Regions from separate parts of the Mesorhizobium sp. M0119 genome, predicted to be linked through region 1. Evidence: predicted binding sites of a transcription regulator. Region 1 holds the regulator's gene; each other region holds the start of a gene.
The links. Region 1 encodes PhoB, which activates phosphate uptake and scavenging genes when phosphate is short. Its sites were predicted from a motif close to TGTCATNNANCTGTCAT; they were not measured.

Region 1 (4,208 bases):
TAGCCGACAACCGGAATACCTTCGTCCAGCGCCTTTTGCACGGCTGGCCCGATGGCCGAGGCGTCCTGCGCCAAGATGATCAGTGCGTTGGCGCCCTGCGAGATCAGGCTCTCGACGTCGGTGAGCTGCTTGCCGGGGTTGGACTGTGCGTCGGCGGAAATATACTTGTCGCCGGCGGCCTCGATGGCCGCCTTCATTGCGGCCTCGTCCGTCTTCCAGCGCTCTTCCTGGAAGTTCGACCAGGAAACGCCGATCACCTTGTCTTTAGCCTGCGCCACCGACGCCAGCGCCAGCGTCATGGCGACACCCGCCAGAATGGCGGTCGTGAATTTCTTCATCATATCCTCCCTGCGCCGCGTACGGCGTGACCAATTGGCTCAAAGACCAGCTTAGAAGCTCTAATTTTTTCGAGCCTCGAAAAAATACTGGCCCGATCTCCGGCTGCTGTCAACATCGATTCTGATGGATTTTGATGACTCTGCGAGTTTTTTCGAGCGTCGGAATAAACGATGACAGCGCCACCGGCATCTGACACTATTTGCCTGCATCCGACACTATTTGTCGGACATTACCGACGGCTTCCGGTTCATGAGCGGCCGCGGCAACCGGGAGGAAAGCAAACGATGTCGGTCGGAATCCGCCATGACGATTTGCGCCGGCGCAACCGGGCGATGGTGATCTCGGCGGTGCGCCGGGCCGGCCAGCCATCGCGTACTGAGATCGCAGCAACCACCGGCCTCAGTCATTCGACCATATCGGCGATCTCCTCCGACCTGATACGGGAAGGCATCCTCGCCGAGAGCAAGGCAAGTGAGCCCGTTTCGTTGAAACGCGGTCGTCCGCAGGTCGGCCTCGCCCTCAACCCGGAAGCGGCGGCGGTGCTGACCGTGGTTTTGTCGCTGAATTTCCTGTCGGCCGCCATTATCGACTATGCGGGACAGGTGGTCGCCGAGGAACAGCGCCGGCTGGACACGCTGACCATGCCGCGCGACGAACTGATCCGCGAATGCATGGCCATCGTCCGGCGCCGGCTCGAGGATCCAGACCTTGACGTCCGCAGTGTCGCCCGCATTGCCCTGGCGATTCAGGGCATTACCGACTCCCCTGCACGCGCCCTGCTGTGGTCGCCGATCACGCCGCAGACCGATATCGCCTTTGCCGACATGCTGGAGGACGAATTCGGCATCCCGGCCACGGTGGAGAACGACTGCAATATGATGGCGGTGGCTTTGCGCTGGCGCGATCCGGATCGCTATCGCGACGACTTCATCGCCATCCTGCTTTCGCACGGCATCGGCATGGGGCTGGTGCTCAAGGGCGAGCTGTTCACCGGCACGCATTCCTCGGGCGGCGAGTTTGGCCACATGATCCATCGTCCGGGCGGCGCGCTCTGCCGTTGCGGACGACGCGGCTGCATCGAGGCCTACGCCGGCAATTACGCCATCTGGCGCAACGCCAGGCAGATGAGCGAAGACAGCGAACCCATCGCCGACGTCAGCGACGCCGACATGCGCGCACTGGCGGCCCGGGCACGCGAGAAAGATGGGCCGGAACGCGAGGCCTACCGCAAGGCCGGCGAAGCGCTGGGTTTCGGTCTCGGCTCGCTGTTCGCGCTGATCGATCCGGCGCCGGTCGCGATGGTCGGCGCCAGTGCCGCCGCCTTCGATCTGATCGAGCCGGCCTTGCGCCAGGCCATCGCCCAGACCGCCGGCGGCCAGCATTCGGGCTCGATCTCCTTCGACACCGAACCAAACGAATTGCCGCTGATCCGCGAAGGCTGCGCGATGCGGGCGTTAAGCTTCGTCGACCAGGAGATTTTCGCGCCGGGCGCGCAAATGAGGCCCGGCGTCAGAAAGCACGTAGCCTGACCAGGCGGGTCAATCTTCCCTGATCGCATAACCGGCACCGCGGATGGTGCGGATGACATCCGGCATGCGGCCGTTGTTGACGGCTTTGCGCAGCCGGCCGACATGGACGTCCACTGTGCGTTCGTCGATGTAGATTGTCTCGCCCCAGACATTATCGAGCAACTGGCTGCGCGAGAAGACGCGGCCCGGATGCCGCATCATGAACTCGAGCAGCCGGAATTCGGTCGGCCCGAGCCTGATCTCGCTCTTCTTGCGATAGACCCTGTGCGATTCGCGATCGAGCACGATGTCGCCGACCTTCAGCACGCTGGACAGCACTTCAGGCTTGGCGCGGCGCAGCAGCGCCTTGACCCTGGCCATGAATTCCGGTGTCGAAAACGGTTTGACCAGATAGTCGTCGGCGCCGGTCGAAAGACCGCGCACCCTGTCGCTCTCCTCGCCGCGCGCGGTCAGCATGATGATCGGCAGCCGCTCGGTTTCGGGGCGCACCCGCAACCGGCGGCAGAGCTCGATGCCGGAAACCGCTGGTATCATCCAGTCGAGCACCAGAAGGTCGGGCACATTCTCCTGCAAACGGATCTCGGCTTCGTCGCCGCGTGTCACCACCTCGACCTGGTAGCCTTCGGATTCGAGATTGTAGCGGAGCAGCACACCCAACGGCTCCTCGTCCTCCACCACCATTATGCGTGGTGCGATCATCGGCTGGGCACCCCCATCATGTCACCGGTGCGGACATTGTCGTTTCGTCCTGCTTCGGACGATTGACCGGCAATTGCTCCCCGGTCAGCACATAATACGCATTTTCGGCGATGTTGGTGACATGGTCGCCGATCCGCTCCAGATTCTTGGCGCAGAACAGCAGGTGCGTGCAAGCGGTGATGTTGCGCGGATCTTCCATCATGTAGGTCAACAGCTCGCGGAACACGGACGTGTATTTGACGTCGATGCGCTCGTCGGCGGCACGCAGCTTGGCCAACCCGGCCGCATCGCCTGCAGCATATTCCTCGATGACGCCCTGCACCTGGATGAGCACCAGCTGCGCCATCGCGTCGATGGAATGCGACAGGTCGCGCGGTGTGACGTTGAGGCCGACCGCACTCACACGCTTGGCGATATTCTTGGCAAGGTCGCCGATGCGTTCCAGGTCGCCGGCCATACGGATCGCTCCGACCACATGGCGAAGATCGTGGGCCATCGGCTGGCGTTTGGCGATCAGGGTGATGGCGCGATCGTCCAGTTCGCGCTGACGCGCATCCATGATGGCGTCGTCGGAAACGACGCGTTGCGCCAGCACATTGTCGGAATTCAACAGGGCCTTGGTTGCCCCGCCGACCATCGAACCGGCGAGGTCGGCCATGTCGCGGATCAGCTTGCTGATCTGCTCGAGATCCTCGTCGAAAGAAGCGACTGTGTGTTCGCCCATGGTCCTGTCCTCATATGCATGATCGGAACGGCTCAGCCGAAGCGGCCGGTGATGTAGTCCTGCGTGCGCTTCTCGCGGGGCGACGTGAAGATCTTCTCGGTCCGGTCGAACTCGACCAGTTCACCCAGATACATGAAGGCGGTCTGGCGCGACACGCGCGCCGCCTGCTGCATGTTGTGGGTGACGATGACGATCGTGTAGTCGGCTTGCAATTCGTCGATCAGTTCCTCGATCTTTGCGGTCGACAACGGGTCGAGTGCGGACGCCGGTTCGTCGAGCAGAATGACTTCCGGCTTCACGGCCACGGTGCGGGCGATGCAGAGCCGCTGCTGCTGGCCGCCGGACAGGCTCAAGCCGCTGGCGTTGAGCTTGTCCTTGACCTCGCTCCACAGCGCGGCGCGCTTCAATGCCTGTTCGACGCGGCCGTCCATCTCGGATTTGCCGAGATTCTCATAGAGCCTGACGCCGAAGGCGATGTTCTCGTAGATCGACATCGGGAACGGTGTCGGCTTCTGGAACACCATGCCGATCTTGGTCCTCAGGAGGTTGAGATCCTGCGACCGGTCGAGAATGTTCTGGCCGTCGAGCAGCACCTGGCCCTCGGCCGTCTGTTTCGGGTAGAGCTCGTAGATGCGGTTGAACACACGCAGCAGCGTCGATTTCCCGCAGCCCGAAGGCCCAATGAAGGCCGTGACACTGCGCTCGGGCAGCGACAGGCTGATGTCCTTTAGCGCCTTGCTCTGGCCGTAGTAGAAGTTGAGGTTCTTGACCTCGATCTTCGTCTTCTCGGCGACCGTTTCGGTCATCGTCATGTCCGGGGACAACATCTGTGTCATCTGTCCTCTCTGCGTCCGGTAAGGCTGCGGGCGAGGATGCTCAAGCCCAGAACCGTCAGGGTGATTATGAGTGCGCCGGTC
Region 2 (4,208 bases), on a different contig from region 1:
AGATGGGCCTGCCACCCTTCATCATCACCCTGGCGACGCTGACCTCGCTGCGCGGCATCGGTCTGTTGATGACCAACGGCAACTCGATCTCGATCAACAACGACGCCTTCCAGACGTTCTCGCGCAGTTCCTTCGTCGGCGTCCCCAATCTGTTCTGGATGGTGATCCTGGTCGGCATCCCGGCCTACATCTTCCTGCACCACAGCCGCTGGGGCCGCTATCTGTTCTCTGTCGGCTCCAACGCCGAGGCGTCGCGTCTGTCGGGCGTCAACGTCCAGCGCACCATCTACATGGCCTACACGCTGTCGGGGCTGTGTGCGGCCTTCGTCGGCGTGCTGCTCGCGTCGCGCATCGGCATCGGCAATCCGACGCAGGCCGAGGGCTGGGAATTGCAGGCGATCGCCTCCTCGGTGATCGGCGGCACCTCGCTGTTCGGCGCTGTCGGCTCGGTGCACGGGCCGCTGCTCGGCGCCTTCATCCTTGCCACCATCAACAACGGCGCCAATCTGCTCAACGTCAACGCCTTCTGGCAGCGCATCATCACCGGCGTGCTGATCATCGTCATCGTCTATTTCGACGGGCTGCGCCGTCGCGGCAAATAGACCGCCTCCCAACAACCGCCGGCCTCGCGACAGCAGAGCCGGCGGTGCCATGAACCGACTGGATTGAAGCATGAAAGCCGTCGTCTGCCGCTCGCCCGGCGAACTTGTCCTCGAAGACCGCCCGGCGCCTGGCGCGCCCCCCGCCGGCTGGGCGCTGGTCGCCGTCAGCCATGTCGGCATCTGCGGCACCGACTATCACATCTTCGAAGGCAAGCACCCGTTCCTCGCCTATCCCCGCGTCATGGGCCACGAGGTTTCCGGCACCGTGATCGAGGTTGGCGAGGACGTCGATCTCGCCGTCGGCGAAGCGGTGATCGTCAATCCCTATCTCGCCTGCGGCAAATGCATCGCCTGCCGGCAAGGCAAGCCGAATTGCTGCGTCAGGATCGAGGTGCTCGGCGTCCACCGCGACGGCGCCATGTGCGAGCAGATCCTGGTGCCGGCGCAAAATCTTTATCCGGCAAACGGCCTGTCGCTGGCCGATGCCGCCGCCGTCGAATTCCTGGCGATCGGCGCCCATGCCGTGCGGCGCTCGCTGGCTGATCCAGGTGCGCGCACGCTGGTCATCGGCGCCGGCCCGATCGGGCTCGGCACGGCGCTGTTCGCCCGCATCGCCGGGCTCGACGTGACGCTGCTCGACATGAGTGCGGAGAGGCTGGGTTTCGCCGAAAGCGAACTCGGCTTCGCGACCCTCGACGGCTCGCGGGGCGCTGCTGCCGACCTGGTGCGGGAAGCAACCGGCGGCGACGGCTTCGACGTGGTTTTCGATGCCACCGGCAACACCCGGTCGGTGCAGTCGGCCTTCGCCCATGTCGCGCATGGCGGCGCGCTGGTCCTGGTCAGCGTCGTCAAGGACGACATCGCCTTTTCCGATCCCGAATTCCACAAGCGCGAGATGATGCTGATCGGCAGCCGCAACGCCCTGCGCGCCGATTTCGACCATGTCGCTGCCTCGATCCGCAACGGCGCGGTGCCCCTGGCAAAGCTTGTGACGCACCGCACCACGCTTGGCGAGACGCCGCGTGACCTCGCCCGCTGGGCGCATGAGAAGTCCGGCCTGATCAAGGCTGTCATTCAGGTCGGATGATGCCAGGGCTGGCGCATCTTAGAGCGCCGACAGTTTGAGCTCGATCCGCTCGGCCGGGAAACGCGACTCCGAAAACTGGATAGGCTGACCGTCGGGCGTCACGTTGACGGCGACCGTCACCAGCACGATGGCGCCGGGCTGCAGCTCGAGGTCCGCAAGGTCGGCGGCATCCGCATGGCGCGCCGACAGCACGGTCGATTGCCGGAGATAGTCGTCGATGCCGAAACGTGCCAGCGATGCGGTGATCGAACCGGTTTCCGCCATGGCGGCATCGATGCCGGCAAAGCGCCTGGCCTCGAACCAGCCGGCAGCGCGGGACACCGGCACTCCATCGGCTTCGCCGCGCGTTTCCAGGCGTATCACATCGGCCCCCTTCGCAAGGCCTAAGCCCTCTGCGACACGACGGTTGGCCGGCTCTACCGATGACGCGAGCAAGGTGATATGCCGCTCTGACGCCTGTCCTTGCAATCCCTCGGAAAAGCGGGTGCGGGCGCCGATCGGATAGGACAGCCGCCTGCGCGACAGCACGAAGGTGCCGCGCCCCTGCTCTGCCCTGAGCACACCCTCCTGCACCAGCGCTGCGATGGCGCTGCGCACCGTGTGGCGGTTGACGCCATAGCGTCCGGCAAGTGCCACCTCCGGCGGCAGCGCGGCATTCTCGGGAAAATCGCCGACGGCGATCGAATACAGGATCTGGTCGGCGATCTGCCGCCACAGCGCGACACCGCTGCGCCGCTCGATGCTGCTGGGCTGCCCGATCATTTCCGCCCCCGATCTTTTTGCCCCAGACATTTTCCTCGTGTCATGCACTCGTCATGGACACGCATTAGAAAATAGATATAATTTGTATAATTGTCTATATCAATAGACAAATGAACGCAGACGAGGAGCACCGGCCATGCGAGGACGGGAAGCGCGAGAGCAGGCCGAGCGCAAGGCCGTGATGGCGACGCTGGCCCAATCGGCCGGCGACGACATCGTCCGTCTGTGGGACGAAGCCGGCCTGCCTTCTGAGGCGGAACTTCTGCGTGGCCCCGAAACCGGCCTGGTTACGGTGCGTGGCCGCATTGGCGGCGGCGGCGCGCCCTTCAATGTCGGCGAGGCGACGGTCACCCGTGCCACGGTGCGGCTTGCGTCCGGCCATGTCGGCCACTGCTACGCGCTCGGCCGCGACAAGCAGAAGGCAAGGCTGGCGGCAATCGCCGACGCGCTCTGGCAGGATCCAGCCCACCGCAACGAGGTCGAGACCAGGATCGTCGCGCCCTTGCAAGCGGCACTGGCCAAGGCGCGTGAACAGCGCCGCGCCGAGACGGCGGCGACCAAGGTCGATTTCTTCACCATGGTGCGCGGAGAAGACTGATGGATATCGCCACTGAATCCATTGAAGGCGGCTTCGCCGATCCAGTATTCAATGCCCAGACCGTATTCCGCGCCGTCATGGATGCGATGGCGCGGCCGGGCAGCGTGCAGCCGCTGCCGGCCCTCGCCCAGCCGCCGGCGCCGCTATCGGCCACCGCCGGTGCCATTGCGCTGGCGCTGTGCGACAACGACACGCCGCTCTGGCTCGACCCGGCTTTGCAAGGGTCAGCGGCGGTGAAATCCTGGCTCGGCTTCCATACCGGCGCGCCGCTGGCCAACACCCCGGCCGACGCGCATTTCGCGCTGATCGCCACGCCGGCCGAGATGATGGCGCTCGACGGATTTTCGCAAGGCACCCAGGATTATCCCGATCGCTCCACGACGCTGATCCTCGAGGTCGGCGATCTCGTCTCCGGCGCTCCGCTGCTGCTCGAAGGCGCGGGCATCGAGAAGACGGCGACGATCGCGCCGGCGCAAATGCCGCGCCATTTCGTCGAGCAATGGAAGCAGAACAACCAGCGCTTTCCGCGTGGCGTCGACATCATCCTCGCCACATCCGACGCAATTGCCTGCCTGCCGCGCACGACGCGCATCAAGACGATGGAGGCGTAGCATGTACGTCGCGGTAAAGGGTGGCGAAGCGGCCATTCGCAATGCTCACAAACTGCTCGCCGACCGCCGGCGCGGCGACCGATCGGTGCCGGCACTTCGCCTCGACCAGATCGTCGAGCAGTTGGCGCTCGGCGTCGACCGGGTGATGAGCGAAGGTTCGCTTTATGATCGCGAACTGGCGGCACTGGCCATCGTTCAGGCGCGCGGCGACATGATCGAGGCGATCTTCCTGGTTCGCGCCTATCGCACCACGCTGCCGCGCTTCGGCTACACCAGGGCGATCGACACCGGCGCGATGCTGGTGGAGCGGCGCGTTTCGGCGACCTACAAGGACCTGCCCGGCGGCCAGCTGCTCGGCCCGACCTTCGACTATACCCACCGGCTGCTTGACCCCGAGCTTGCCGCGGGCGGCGATGTCGCCGAGCCGCAGCAGCGCGCCGGCGAGGCGGAAGCCATGCCGCGTGTCTCCGCGATCCTCGCCCGCGAAGGCCTGATCGAGCCTGATGGCGACATGCCGCAAGACCATGTGCCGGGCGACATCACCCGCG
Region 3 (4,208 bases), on a different contig from region 1:
CTGATCGAGGACCTGCTCGACTATTCCAAGATCGAGGCCGGCCGCTTCGATCCCGAACCGCAGCCGATGTCGGTGCGCGAGATCGCCGACAATGTCATCGAGCTTTTGGCGGCGCGGGCTTTTGCCAAGGATATCGGCCTAGGCTGTCATGTCGAACCCGACGTGCCACAGCTGATCACCGCCGACCCCGGCAGGGTCAGGCAGGTGCTGCTCAACCTTATCGGCAACGCCGTCAAGTTCACCGACAGCGGCGGCGTCCTGGCAAGCATCGCCCGCGTCCGCACCGAAACCACCGACCGCATCCGCTTCACCATCACCGACACCGGCCCCGGTCTGCGCGAGGAGGACATGGAGCGCATCTTCGAGGACTTTGAACAGGCTGACGGCACCTCGACCCGTGCGCATGGCGGTGCCGGCCTCGGTCTTGCCATTTCCAAGCGCCTGGTGACCGCCATGGGCGGCACCATCTCTGTGTCTAGCCGGCTTGGCCAGGGGTCCGAATTCGTCTTCGATATCCCCGCTATTTCCGCCGTCGAGGCGCCGCAGATCCGCCAGGACCCGCTGTCGGGCCGGCATGCGGTGATCGTGTCGAAGAACCTGGTCGAGGCCGAAGCCATCGCCCGCACCATTCGCGCCAATGGCGGCACGGTCGATCTGGCCACCACCGCCGCCCAGGCCACCCCTTTCGCCGAGGGCTGCGACGTGCTGCTGATCGATGCTGCCATGGAGCAAAGCGACGGCAGGCTGCTCGGGCGCCTGCGCCAGGGCGGATTTGCCGATTGCGAGGCGGTGACGCTGATCGCGCCGACCGACCGCGGCATGCTTGGCGAATTCCGTGCCAACGGTTATGCCACCTTCCTGGCGAGGCCGGTGCGCGGCGAGACATTGCTGCGCGTGCTTTTGACCAGCCATGCGCCGGTCATCGCAGAGCCACAACCGCAAAAGCGCGGCGCGCAGGCTGGGCACGCCATTGGCGCCCGCCAGCAGGGCCTGTCGGTGCTGATCGCCGAGGACAACGACATCAACGCCATGCTGGCTCGCGCCACGCTGCTGAAGGCCGGGCATCGCGTGAAAGTGGTCGGCAACGGCAAAGCCGCCGTCGAGGCGGTCATCAGCTCCGGCCACAAGCACCGCTACGACGTGGTGCTGATGGACTTGCACATGCCTGTCATGGACGGTCTGGACGCCATCGCCGCCATCCGCCGTCATGAGGAGGAGACCGCGGTGCCGCCGGTGCCGATCATGGTGCTGTCGGCCGACAGCCAGGAAAAGACCCGCCACGCCGTGCTCGCTCACGGTGCCAGCGGCTTCGTCACCAAGCCGCTCGACCCCGATGCCCTGGTTCATGCGGTCGAAGGGCAAGTGGCCGCCTGAGGCACAACATAGACGGTTGATAGATTACCCAGCCGACGAAGTATTGCCCGCAGAGCCGTATCACGGTACTGTCACAATCCTGTTGCACCTACACCGTATCCCCGTGCCAAGAGGGATGGCTCGAAGGAGAATCACTCGTGCATACAGTCATGCCGGAATGTGATGCTCGGCCGAACGCCAGCGGGCCTTTGCTCGTCGGCCGGAACGCCGATGCCGTCATAAAAGGCGCATCGCTCGGCCGCATCGGCAATCTCGAAGTGCGGCTCGCCCGCAACGAGGCCGAGATCGCTGCCGCGCAGGAAGTGCGCTACCGGGTGTTCTACGACGAGCTTGGTGCCAGGAAGGACCTGTTCCAGATGCAGGACCGCCGCGATGCCGATCGCTTCGATCCCCTCTGCGATCATCTGCTGGTCTTCGATACTTCGCTTTCCGGCCCCGAGCATCGCCGCATCGTCGGCACCTACCGCCTGCTGCGGCAGGAGATTGCCGCGGCCGCCGGCGGCTTCTATTCCGAAGGCGAATTCGAACTGACCAAGCTGATCGCGCGGCATCCCGGCCAGCGCTTCCTCGAGCTCGGCCGCTCCTGCGTTCTGCCGGAATACCGCTCGAAGCGCACCATCGAGGCGCTGTGGCAAGGCATCTGGGCCTATATCAACCATTACGGCATCGGCGTGATGACCGGCTGCGCGTCGTTCCACGGCACTGTGCCGGCGGCACATGCCGAGGCGCTGACCTATCTTGCCCACCACTGCCGGACGAATTCATCGTGGGACGTGCGTGCCGTCGCCGGGCGCTATTGTTCCATGGACCTGATGCCGATCGAGGCCGTTAATGCCAAGGCGGCGATCGCCGCGATGCCGCCGCTCGTCAAGGGCTATCTGCGCGTCGGCGCGCGCATTGGCGACGGCTGCGTCATCGACCGTGAATTCTCGACCGTCGACGTGTTCGTGGTGATGCCGGTCAAGGAGATCGGCGCCCGCTACGTCAATTATTATGGCGGGGAAGCGCAGCGCTTCGCTGCCTGAGTAGGGCAGTAGGGCAGTAGGGGAATAAGGCAGTAGGGGAGTAGGCGGAGAGAAGGCAACGGCCGGAGTAGGCAATTGCTCTACTTTACCCGCGTAGCGTTATTCCCTACTCCCGCACTGCCCTATTCCCCTACTCCCCTAACTTACGCATCCTTCTCAGCCTGTTCGTTGACCGGCCCCGGCTCGACCGGCGCTTCGCTTGCCACATGCTTGGGGCCGCCCTTGGCCACGCCGACCATGGCCGGCCGCAACACGCGCTCGCCGATCGAATAGCCGGGCTGCACGACCTGCACGACCGTGTTGGCCGGTACGTCGGGATTGGGCACCTCGAACATCGCCTGGTGGAAATTCGGATCGAATTTCTCGCCCTCGGGTTCGAGCTTCTTCACGCCGTGACGTTCCAGCGCCGACAGCATGGCGCGCTCGGTGAGCTCGACGCCGTCGATCAACGCCTTGAAACCGGCATCGCCGGACCCCTTGGCCTCCTCCGGGATGGCATCCAGCGCACGGCGCAGATTGTCTGACACCGACAGCATGTCGCGTGCAAAGTTGGCGACCGCGTAGGCGCGCGCATCGTGGACGTCTCGGGCGGTGCGGCGGCGCAAATTCTCCATGTCAGCCGCGACGCGCAGCGCGCGATCCTTCAGCTCTTCGTTTTCCTTCAGAAGCCGCACAAGCGCTTCATAGTCGCCGTCGACGCCGCCTTCCCTTGGCTCCGCGGCAGCCTCGGTCTTCTCGGCTTCGTCGGGCGCGCGTTCGTCTTTTGCCTGGTCGCTCATCGCCGTTTCCCGTCATTTTCGAATGGTGTGGATTTGCGCCCGATATCGAGGTTTAGCGGCCAAAAATCAAGGGGCAAGCGCTACTGCAGCCGCTGCCGCGGCCTGATGGCGGGCCGCGCAAACCTTTCGATTTTAATTCAAACTTTACCGTGACCGCCGGCTTTGCTTGCCAGGCTACTACAATGCGGGAACCATTCCTCCCTTGGAAGAGTTTCGAAGCCGACACAGGATTTTGAGATGATGCCCCGCAGGAACGGCGAAAAACGCGACGGGCTCGCCGCCGATATCCGGCGCCAGCTCGGCACCGAGGCGACCAAGCGCTTTCTGCGCACCTTGCCGGCCTTCCGCACGGAGTCCGATATTCCCGACCGTCTGAAGGAATTGCTCGACCGCCTGGACGGCGTGGAAGCCAAGGTGGTCGCAGGCGGGCGCCGTCGGTAGGCGCCGTTGCCGGCGCCGCGCCCGGCGATTGTGGCCGGCATTCCTTGCTATCGCGCGACATTTACGCGCAGTAACTTTGCGTGATCTCCGCCTTGCGGCAGCGCGCCGCTCCGCCTATGTTTCATGATGAACATGATTTCCCCCGAAGCTGTGGCAAACAGCAAGCGCGCCTGGTTGAAAATCCTGTCGCGCTATAAAAAGCCCGACAGGCGTCGCAGCGCCGTCGAACTCGCCATCACCCTCATCCCCTTCGCCACGCTGTGGGCACTGTCCTCGGCCGCCTATGCCTATGGCCATTGGTGGGGTCTGGTCCTCATCCTTCCGGCAGCCGGCTTTCTGGTGCGGATCTTCATGATCCAGCACGATTGCGGCCACGGGTCCTTCTTTGCCAACCGCTATGCCGACGACTGGATCGGCCGCGTGCTTGGCGTGCTGACGCTGACGCCCTACGATTGCTGGCGCCGCGCCCACGCAACCCATCACGCCAGCGCCGGCAATCTCGACGAGCGCGGCACCGGCGACATCAAGACACTGACCGTCGCCGAATACCGGCAACTTTCGTGGCGGGGCCGGCTCGCCTATCGCCTCT

Region 2: phnF (phosphonate metabolism transcriptional regulator PhnF) is a predicted target of PhoB. The motif match lies at 2,490-2,506, and genes of this name have one in related genera.
Region 3: olsB (l-ornithine N(alpha)-acyltransferase) is a predicted target of PhoB. The motif match lies at 1,444-1,460, and genes of this name have one in related genera.

Annotation. Positions count from the first base shown of each region.
Region 1 is NZ_JAMYTU010000055.1:8,880-13,087, reverse strand. Features, by position in the region: gene xylF (D-xylose ABC transporter substrate-binding protein) at 1-338, opposite strand, end outside; gene NKJ40_RS28755 (ROK family protein) at 624-1,868, shown strand; gene phoB (phosphate regulon transcriptional regulator PhoB) at 1,878-2,567, opposite strand; gene phoU (phosphate signaling complex protein PhoU) at 2,584-3,291, opposite strand; gene pstB (phosphate ABC transporter ATP-binding protein PstB) at 3,324-4,127, opposite strand; gene pstA (phosphate ABC transporter permease PstA) at 4,124-4,208, opposite strand, start outside.
Region 2 is NZ_JAMYTU010000068.1:3,869-8,076, reverse strand. Features, by position in the region: gene NKJ40_RS30450 (ABC transporter permease) at 1-602, shown strand, start outside; gene NKJ40_RS30445 (zinc-binding alcohol dehydrogenase family protein) at 673-1,689, shown strand; gene phnF (phosphonate metabolism transcriptional regulator PhnF) at 1,708-2,451, opposite strand; gene phnG (phosphonate C-P lyase system protein PhnG) at 2,588-3,049, shown strand; gene phnH (phosphonate C-P lyase system protein PhnH) at 3,049-3,660, shown strand; gene NKJ40_RS30425 (carbon-phosphorus lyase complex subunit) at 3,662-4,208, shown strand, end outside.
Region 3 is NZ_JAMYTU010000035.1:41,542-45,749, reverse strand. Features, by position in the region: gene NKJ40_RS24850 (PAS domain-containing hybrid sensor histidine kinase/response regulator) at 1-1,374, shown strand, start outside; gene olsB (l-ornithine N(alpha)-acyltransferase) at 1,524-2,399, shown strand; gene grpE (nucleotide exchange factor GrpE) at 2,543-3,178, opposite strand; gene NKJ40_RS24835 (hypothetical protein) at 3,416-3,619, shown strand; gene NKJ40_RS24830 (fatty acid desaturase) at 3,746-4,208, shown strand, end outside.